Regions from separate parts of the Dehalobacter sp. genome, predicted to be linked through region 3. Evidence: riboswitches for the same ligand, from Rfam matches in the RefSeq annotation. Region 3 holds a riboswitch; each other region holds the start of a gene.
The links. A riboswitch is a leader RNA that binds a small molecule or an ion and turns the genes downstream of it on or off. The one in region 3 is predicted to bind cyclic di-GMP.
Positions count from the first base shown of each region.

Region 1: it holds a riboswitch for cyclic di-GMP, as region 3 does, so the genes downstream of both, nhaB (sodium/proton antiporter NhaB) here and OKX56_RS06285 (ArsB/NhaD family transporter) in region 3, are expected to answer to the same signal.
Region 2: it holds a riboswitch for cyclic di-GMP, as region 3 does, so the genes downstream of both, OKX56_RS11900 (DUF5667 domain-containing protein) here and OKX56_RS06285 (ArsB/NhaD family transporter) in region 3, are expected to answer to the same signal.

Region 1 is NZ_JAPDHR010000009.1:18,676-21,959, forward strand. It holds gene kamA (lysine 2,3-aminomutase) at 1-793, shown strand, start outside; gene ablB (putative beta-lysine N-acetyltransferase) at 768-1,616, shown strand; cyclic di-GMP riboswitch class I at 1,815-1,906, shown strand; gene nhaB (sodium/proton antiporter NhaB) at 1,993-3,284, shown strand, end outside.
Region 2 is NZ_JAPDHR010000045.1:681-3,964, reverse strand. It holds gene OKX56_RS11905 (transposase) at 1-414, opposite strand, end outside; gene OKX56_RS11900 (DUF5667 domain-containing protein) at 700-2,043, opposite strand; cyclic di-GMP riboswitch class I at 2,057-2,141, opposite strand; gene OKX56_RS11895 (TolC family protein) at 2,352-3,284, opposite strand, start outside.
Region 3 is NZ_JAPDHR010000016.1:8,858-12,141, forward strand. It holds gene OKX56_RS06280 (glycosyltransferase family 2 protein) at 1-969, shown strand, start outside; cyclic di-GMP riboswitch class I at 1,070-1,155, shown strand; partial or broken gene OKX56_RS06285 (ArsB/NhaD family transporter) at 1,342-2,616, shown strand; gene OKX56_RS06290 (NADH-dependent [FeFe] hydrogenase, group A6) at 2,613-3,284, opposite strand, start outside.

The DNA.
Region 1 (3,284 bases), on a different contig from region 3:
AGTCAGAGATGTACTTTTGTCAGGAGGGGACGCCTTATGCCTCTCTGATGAAAGGCTGGAAGCAATCATAAGATCAATACGAGAAATCAAACATGTGGAAATAATACGGATAGGCACAAGAACACCAGTTGTCATGCCTCAGAGAATTACCGATACGCTCTGCAAAATGCTGAAAAAATATCATCCAATTTGGCTGAATACTCACTTTAACCACCCCAAGGAATTGACAGTTGAGGCTCGCATGGCATGTGAGAAATTGGCAGATGCCGGAATTCCTCTTGGCAACCAATCTGTACTTTTAAAAGACATTAACGATTGCCCCTATATAATGCGTGATTTGGTTCAGAAACTGGTAAGCTCCAGAATTAGACCATATTACCTTTATCAGTGCGACCTTTCAGAAGGAATAGAGCATTTCAGAACTCCGGTTTCTGTAGGGATTGAAATCATAGAAATGCTGCGTGGACATACCTCGGGTCTAGCTATTCCACAGTTTGTTGTGGATGCGCCTGGAGGCGGGGGGAAGATCCCAGTCAATCCACAATACTTGATTTCATATTCCCCTGAAAAGGTCATTCTTAGAAATTATGAAGGTGTAATTTGCACGTATAGCGAGCCTCGGGATAAAACGCACCAGTGCCGAAAATGCGGCACGTGCAGTAAATTCAAGAATAAAGAATACCGGGGATTAGAAAAGTTATACAGAGATGAACAAGTGTGCTTGATTCCAAGTACAAACGTAAGACTCAACAAGAGGGAGGACTTCCATGAATATAGATCAAGACGAATGTAAAAATTTATATACAAACTTTTCGGGTGTGGACATGTACGTGGATTATCGCAATAAAAGGCTTAAAATATTGAGTCATTCTCTTTTGTCTGAGTTGATAATCAAAGAGATTATTGATTATTCCAAAAAAGAAAATCTGGGTAAGATTATTGCGAATTGTTATAAACAAGATCTTAGTCTCTTTGAGGAATGTGGGTTTGTAGCAGAGGGGGTTATCGACGGTTTTTTTCAGGGAGAGGATGCAACTTGTATGTCCCTTTTTCTTGATACGAAGCGCAAAAATTCACTCTATGAGGAGAAAGAAAACAGAATTATCGATTATTGCGTTAAGAATACCAATAAATTCGAGCTGACTAAGAATAAAAACTATACGATAAGGCAGGCCGTGCCGGACGATATTCCCCAGATAATTCAGCTTTTTCAAACGGCATTTGAAACCTATCCAACTCCTATTTTCAGCAGAGAGTATCTTCAAAAAGTCATGCAGGATCATATTTTGTATATGGTAGCGGAAGAAGAAGGAAAAATTATCAGTATTGCTTCGGCGGATCTTGACAAACAACACATGAACGCTGAAATAACTGATTGCGCCACTTATCCAAAGTATAGAGGCAGAAACATATTAAGCGAATTGATATTCCAACTGGAAACACACTTGAAACGCAATGGCTTTGCTACAGCATATAGCCTTTCAAGAGCTAACAATCTTGGAATCAACAGGTCTTTAAGCAAGCTGGGGTATATGTATCGGGGTAGACTAATCAACAACTGCCATATTTGCGGCGGTTTTGAAGATATGAATATTTGGGTAAAAACTTTAAAATAGTAAAATACTATTTTGTAAGTCAAGGGGAAGAAGATTTTTGAGAGATAGCCTGATTTGCTAAAGGATTATATTAAAAAACAAAATACTTAAGATAAATACCTGGACACTTCAGCATAAAGTGGATATATTCAGGGTATTCAAAAGAATAATTTTCTGTTATAATATAAAAGCTTAAGCAAAAATAACAATATATAGTTGTACAGGTTGATGCAAACTTCGTGAAAGTGAAGGACGCTAAAGCTATGGGTCTAAGGTTGCTTGTAAGTTGCTATGATTGCCAGGCTGCAAGTAATATGAACTTCTTGGGGGGGAGTAGTTCCGTTTTGGAGTACTCTCTTTTTTATATCTTTAATTTTCACTTGGGAGGATAGTACATATGAAACAAATGGGCATCGGACAAGCATTCAGAGCAAATTTTCTGGGTCATGCTCCGGACTGGTACAAAAGAACAATTCTTGCTTTTCTGGTGTTGAACCCTATTTTGATGGTTACCGCCGGTATGTACGTTACCGGGTGGGTGTTGATTGTCGAATTTATTTTTACCCTGGCAATGGCGTTAAAATGTTATCCGCTTCCTGCCGGTGGGCTTCTGGCGATCGAAGCCGTTGTGCTCGGACTTACTAACCCTCATATGGTCTATCACGAGGTTGAAATGAACCTGCCGGTTATTCTTCTTCTGATGTTCATGGTTGCCGGGATCTATTTTATGAAAGAAGGTCTTGTGTACCTGTTTTCCAAGCTCCTTACTAAAGTACACTCTAAAGTCGCGCTTTCATTCCTGTTCGCTGTACTGGGTGCGGTTCTTTCCGCGTTTTTGGACGCGCTGACCGTAACGGCAGTGATTATCGCCGTGGCCTATGGTTTCTATAGCATCTTCCACAAGTTTGCTTCCAGCGAAAAAGTATACGAAACGTATGACATTAATCACGACCATAGTGTTGATGAGAAACTTCATGAGGACCTGGACGAGTTTCGTGGTTTTCTGCGTAATCTTATGATGCATGGTGCTGTGGGCACTGCGCTGGGCGGAGCAATAACACTGGTTGGTGAACCGCAGAACCTGTTGATTGGCTCCATTATGCAATGGGACTTCGTAGATTTCTTTATACAATGTGCCCCTGTGTCTATCCCGGTATTGATCGTTGGTCTTCTGACCACCATTATCCTTGAAGTTACTAAGTTCTGGGGGTACGGCTACCAGCTTCCGGAATCTGTGAGAAATGTTATGGAAGATGATGTAAAAGTCAAAGATGCTGCCAGGAATATGCGCGGACGTGTGCGCCTGATTGTTATGGCTTTGTGCGGCGTTATGCTGATCTTCTCCCTGGCACTGCACTTGGCGGAAGTAGGTATTATTGGTCTTATGATTATTATCCTGCTTACTGCTTTCAACGGGGTTACTGAAGAAAAGCGCATCGGTCATGCGTTTGAAGAAGCATTGCCGTTTACTGCGCTGCTGGTCGTATTTTTTGCCGTCGTTGCGGTTATTCATGACCAGCATTTGTTTACGCCGATTATTCAATGGGTGCTGAACATGGAAGGGCAGAACCAGCTTGTGGCTTTCTTTGCGGCCAACGGTGTCCTTTCGGCAATCAGTGACAATGTTTTTGTGGCTACGGTATATATGACTGAAACACAGCAAGCGTTTGAAGCCGGAGCTATTGCGCT
Region 2 (3,284 bases), on a different contig from region 3:
TTCGCTGTTCCTGATGGAGGAGAATCCATCATTTGAATTTGACGGAAGTCTCAAATCCGAACCGTCAACAGCGAGCAGCCTGTAGTCTTGTAATGAATTCTCCGATACTGCTAATCTTGTAAATTCGTGAAACAGTAGTTTCAGTGCTTCTGGACGAATTTTGTCTCTCTGTTGGACAAATGCTGAAGCGGTTGCAGTCTCTGACGAATAACCCAGCCAATCATATAATTCTTTTGAAAGGCTATTGCCTCCCATGCCTACAAGCATAAGCAGCATAGTATGCAGTGATAATTTCCGTTCGCGTGAAAAATCTTGCCCTGGTCGTTTCACGCAAGCCGGTAAATCTGCTGTGATTGAGCGTATTGCTTGGTGCAGCGCAGTTCGTACCTGCTCTGGATATGCTTTCTTTTTCATTTTAGAAGGCCTCCTTAAAAATGTCCTCATTTTCAAGGCGAAGCCTTCGATTTTTATTTATTTGTCAAGTGTTTTTTTACAATTGATAAATTTTATATGCCCACCTGTATGTATAAGAAAAACACAACCATCTTAATCTGGATGGTTGTGTTTTTTAGGCCTTAACTTAATGACATTGACTACGAAGGGAGCATATCATTTGCCTGGTGGCTGTCTGTTTTCTTTTTGGGAGGCATTGCATTTTATGCTATTTGAATGATTCTCAGTTATCGAAAATATAAAGTCCTATCTTTTTCCTTGCCCTTTACCGTTATGTCCGTTATTTGAAGAGGTATTCGTGACTGTGTTCTGAATACTTTGAGCATTGACTGTTCCACCACTTTCATCACTTGTGCCATCCACTGTTGTTTCATCCGAAGCAGGCTGGTCATCGGCTATGGCAGTCTGATCGCCAGTAACCGTTACATCCTGATTATCTACAGCCGTTGCATCCTGTTCGTCCCCTGCTTCCAGGCTATCTTCCTGGTCGCTCACGGCTTGGCCCTTATTGGCCTTCTTATATTCTTTTATGTTTTGGGTTTGCTCTTTCAAGACTTCCTTCGTTTCTTTGTTCGTCTCTACTTTGATCTTCTGAACATCTTTCCTGAGCTCCTGCATGTCGTTTTTGTACTGTTCAGCCTGTTCGACTTTTTCCAGGGCAGCGGCAACGGCAGCCTCGTCACCTGAAGCACGGGCTTCACCCAACTCTGCTTTGGCCGCTGCAAATTGCTGCACTGCATCCCCATAGGCTTTTTTGGCAGCCACATAAGCTTTGATCGCAATGGTGTTTTGAACTTCGGCTTTAATGATATTCTGCATGATCTCAGCCTGATCTTCTGTCAGATTGCCGCTGATTTTTAAGACGACTTTATCTGCATCGCTTTGAACAAGCTCAATGCTGGCAAGCAGATTGCTGATCACCGTATTCTCTTCTGTGTCAGCTGCGACCGTGTCCTTTTCGGCAGTATCATTTACAGCTGTTTCATCTGTGAAAGTAGTGACGGTCCCATCATCCCCAGTAGCATCTGTAGCCGTCGTGTTCCTACCTTCAGCTGCTTGGGTATCTTCGATCATCTGCTGCACCTGGAAGTTCGCCTTCTTTATTGTATCCGAGTACGCTATCAGAGCCTTTTTCATCAAATCCAACTGGTTTTGTTCGGACATGATTTCCGCCTCGGCCAGCCTTTCATTGGCAAACTCAACGAGCAGTTCCGCTTTTCCTTCATTAGAGAAAGTTACAGCAACCTGGACACTTTCAATCATCTGTTCGATTGAATAGAGCCAGCTGTCCGGTGTTACGCCGGCTTCATCTTCAGCTGAGGCCCGGCCGGTCAAATCCATTGTTGTGGAATCGGTTGTTAGTGTATCTGTTGTTGTATCAGTCGTCGTTGAATCAGTTGTTGTGTCTGTCGTTGGGTCAGTCGTTATTGAATCTGTAGCGGGCTCTATGGCCGTATCAGGAGCACTCGTTGAAACATCCTCGATAACTGTGGTTCCATCCGTGGTTGTTTCAGCAAATACACAAGTTGGAGCGACCGCAATGATTAGCAGGACACAAAGAATTGAAACCAGAATCTTCTTATGGATCATTCTATCTACCCCTTTCGGTAACCCGGCTGTCATAACCTTTCGGTGTTAGACCCGTGGCTTTGCGTCTCCGTCTTTCGACAGATTTGCCATTATCGTTTTGGCTGAAGCCATTATAGTACAGATACTTTTGAAGTTCAATTGTTTTGGGTCTTTTCAGACCAATGGGAGGTAGAAAAGGGACTTTGGTCCTTATCACCGTATGTTTTGGTCGAGCAAGCCCAATCTGCCAGTGGTAAAAAAGGTCTTTCCGTTCACCTAAGTAATCGGTCTTTCTCGTAATATTGTTAGAGAACTGCAGCGCCCATTGGTCACAAAGCAGAATTTACGATAAGCCCAAGTTTAGCCCATTCATATGCTCTATACGCTACAGCAAGCGTGTTTTTTGCAGTCTCAATAGCTGTCTGCTGGCTAATAAAAGTGCACTTCGTTGATTCGAATTGTACCAGTGAAATCTTCCCTAACTTATAACTTAATTGTGCAGTCTTATATTCGCTCTCTACAGCTAAAAGTTTTCTCTGCTCTATGTCAAGTATTCTTTGCTTATCCAGCACAGTTTGATAAGCCTGGTAAAAACTATTCTTAAACTTTCTTTGAGAATCATCTGAGCTAGAGTCTATCTGAATATCATAACTTTTGGTCTTGGCTATAAGATAATCGGCATCAGGATCAATAGCAAGCATTTGAGCTGCTGTAACTTCAGGTACCTTTTTGACTGTTAATTCTGTATTATTATCCTGTGCCAAACTCACATTTAACTGCTGAATCGTTGCTTTTTGGGAAACATTAATCCTTTGAATATTCATTTCAAGCTCGGACAACGTGTTTTCCGCCTTAGCCACGTCTAATTCCGTGGCCATACCGAGGTCTTTTTGAATCTTAATAATCTTGACCTGTCGTTCGGCCAATGATTGTTTTGCCTTTGAATCTTCTAACTGAGTAATGAGAGTATTATATGATATATAAAGGTTTTCGACACCCCAAATCAGCGAATTATTCCCTTTTTGAATATTGACTATCGTATTAATACTATCCCCACTTTCATAGGAGGCTTTTTGCATTAAAAGTAAATTTTTCTGAGCATTTAGTAAATATGCGATCGCTGCCTCATCTTTAGGGTTAGTACCATCACCGGTACCAAAGGCAATGTTCTTGGCATTCCATTCGGACAAATAGTCGTTAGCCACTGTAATCCCCTTGTTCTTGCCGTCATAAGAATCACTGAAGCTTTTCATATTTCCTTT
Region 3 (3,284 bases):
CAGATTCTAGATCCTGGGATCCTGGAAGAAATCATTGAACCTTCTGTACAGAACCCGACAGACAGCACCTCCCCTCCTCCTTTTATCAGCTATGTTACCTTCAACCGTCTCGGGCTTACCATGCAGAACCTAAACAAGATTTTGGATTCAGACGAAGATTTTGAAATGCATATCATCGACTGCAACTCCAAAGATGATACCTGGAATTATATCAAAAGCCTTCAGGACAAAAGAATTAAATCCAAAACACGCTTGAAGGTTAACCGGGGGCCGATCTATGTCCTGAACTACAACCTCAGAAAGAGAAAGCCCAACCAGTATTTCTTCACGATTGACAGCGATGTCTATATCAAGACCAAAAACTGGCTGACCAGGTATATGGAAATATTTGAAGCTTTTCCGGAAGTGGGTCTCTTAGGAACCATGCGGGATAACCCTTATCCGAGATTTCTCCCTCCCGTCATTCCTCAGGTCAAGAATGATCTATCCTATCTTCAGCTGAGAAATGCCGGCATTGATGTAATCATGGATTTTATTCCGGGATGTCTTCAGGGGTTACGGCCTGAGCTCATTGACCGGATCGGTTATTGGAATGAGGAATGCGGGTATGGCGATGCTGAATTATCACCAAGGATTGTGCATTATACTCCTTTCAAAGTCGGCTTTGTCACGACCGTGGAAATTGATATGACCCAGTTCATCGGCTGTGACAAGTGTCAGGCCCAAAGCCTCTGCACGCTGAACAGAAGCATAAAAACCTGCTTTATGCTGGCCAAGCAAGCCAACAGTAACGAAAGCTTTGCCAAAAAGGCCAAATGGAAATACCTCGAAATATTTCAAGAGCTAGCCGATGGAAAAAGAACAGCCTATTGCACTTCACTTTTGGACCCTGCATCCCGGGAAGGGAATTTGTACCATGATGCCTGGGCACTCGAGAATTTTGAATATTATTTGAGAAGATCGAACTGATCTTTACAAAATATGAACGGAGATGCTATACTTCTTTTCTGGACACAATCCAGTTGATCAGGATTTTTCAGATTTGCAAATAAAATATAATATGATTTTTAATGTGTTGGGGCAAACTTCACGAAAGTGAAGGACGCTAAAGTTATGGGTCTAAATCAGGGAATTTGAAATGCATGCAATACAAAATGAATGGAATCCAAATGCATTTCCAGGATATTCTGACAGGATTGCCAGACTACAAGGATTTTGAACTTCTCAGGGAAGAGCAGTTCCTTTTATGGATCTGCTCTTTTTTATTTCAACTATTTTGGTATATTCTAACCGGTTAGGCCAATAAAAATTGACCACACTAATGATGGAGGTGCACGATTCATGACCTTGATTCTGACCCTTGTTATTTTTGTAGCTACGTATGCACTAATCGTAACGGAGAAAATCCCGCGGGCTGTCGCCGCGGCCCTCGGTGCCTGTCTCCTGATTCTTTTGGGTGTATTCCCGCAGGAAACTGCTGTGGAACACATCGACTGGAATACGCTGGGCTTACTTATCGGCATGATGATCATTGTCGATCTGACCAGACGTTCCGGTGTCTTCGGCTTTCTGGCTATTTGGGTCGCCAAGAAAGTCAAAGGCAATCCAATCAGACTGCTGATCTCTTTGGCTATACTGACTGCCGTTTTATCGGCTTTTCTGGATAACGTGACGACTGTTTTGCTGGTCGTTCCGGTTTCCATTGTGATTGCTGAAACCTTGAAATTAAACCCAATACCTTTTTTGATTACCCAGATTCTAGCCAGCAACATCGGGGGAACCGCGACCCTGATCGGTGATCCGCCGAATATCATGATTGCCGGACCGGCAGAGCTTACTTTTATGGATTTCATGGTGAACCTGGCACCTGTGACGATTGTGATCTTGGCTGTTACCCTATTGGGCTTTTATTTTCTTTATCGCCAAAAGCTAAAGACCGATAAGGAATCCATCGCCCTGCTGCTGTCGCAAAATGAATACGACTATATTAAAGACTGAGCCCAGCTCAAAAGAAGCCTGGCCGTGCTCGCTCTGACCATTGTCGGTTTTATGCTGCACGCCGTCATCCATGTTGAGACCGCTACGATTGCGCTGGCCGGAGGCATGCTGCTCATGGTGCTGAGCCATGAGGAACCGGAAGAGGTATTTCTGGCGATTGAATGGCCGACGATCTTCTTCTTTACCGGATTATTCGTTTTAGTTGGAGGATTGGTCGAAGTCGGCGTCCTGGATAAGATTGCTGAATGGAGCCTTGGGCTTACCGGCGGTGTACCGGTCGTCATGGCGATGCTGATTGTCTGGCTTTCCGCTATTTTTTCAGCTTTCGTCGATAATATTCCATTCGTGGCCACCATGATTCCGTTGATTCAAAAAATCAGGGTCCTCGGCGGGCTGACCCCAGAACAGCTCCAGCCGCTCTGGTGGTCTCTGGCTCTGGGCGCCTGCCTGGGCGGAAACGGCACAATTGTCGGTGCCTCGGCCAACGTCATTGTCTCAGGGATTGCCGAAAAAAACGGCTATACGATCAGCTACAAAAAATACTTCCTGATCGGATTTCCGTTCATGATTCTATCCATTGTGATCGCCTCGGCGTATATTTTGCTGCGGTACTATTAGATTCTTTCTCTCTCTTCAAAATGAGTATGAAGCAATCTATGGGCAGTGTCACTGAAAGGCTGGCCCAGATATTCCTGATAAAGTTTTTGGATTTCTGAATTCTCATGAGATTTTCTGATCTTTTTATTTTTATCTTCCTGATAGATGGCTTCCTGACGCTTGCGGACAATTTCAAAATTGCCGTGATGGTAGGGCTGCCCACCTCCGGCAACACAGCCTCCGGGACAAGCCATAATTTCAATGGCTTCGTATTGATTCTTACCGTCTCTGATTTCCTCAAGCAGGGTCCGGGCGTTTCCGAGCCCGCTGGCAATGCCTATCCGTAGCATCTTGTCGCCGATTTGAACTGTGGCCTTTCGCAAGCCTCCATCTCCCCGGAGCTGCTCGAACTCAACTTTCTGTAATTCATCACCGGTCAGCCACTCATAAGCTGTCCTGAGCGCAGCTTCGATAACCCCGCCGCTGGTCCCGAAGATCACTGAGGCTCCTGTGGTTTCACCCAATGGTTTGTCATATTCACTCGAAGGCAGATTGATAAAATCCAGACCGGCTTCCTTGATCATTAGGCCAAGTTCCCGGGTCGTGACGACAATATCGACGTTATTATGCTCATCCTTAGTTAGTTCCGGACGCTTGGCCTCGGCTTTCTTGGCAATACAGGGCATGAC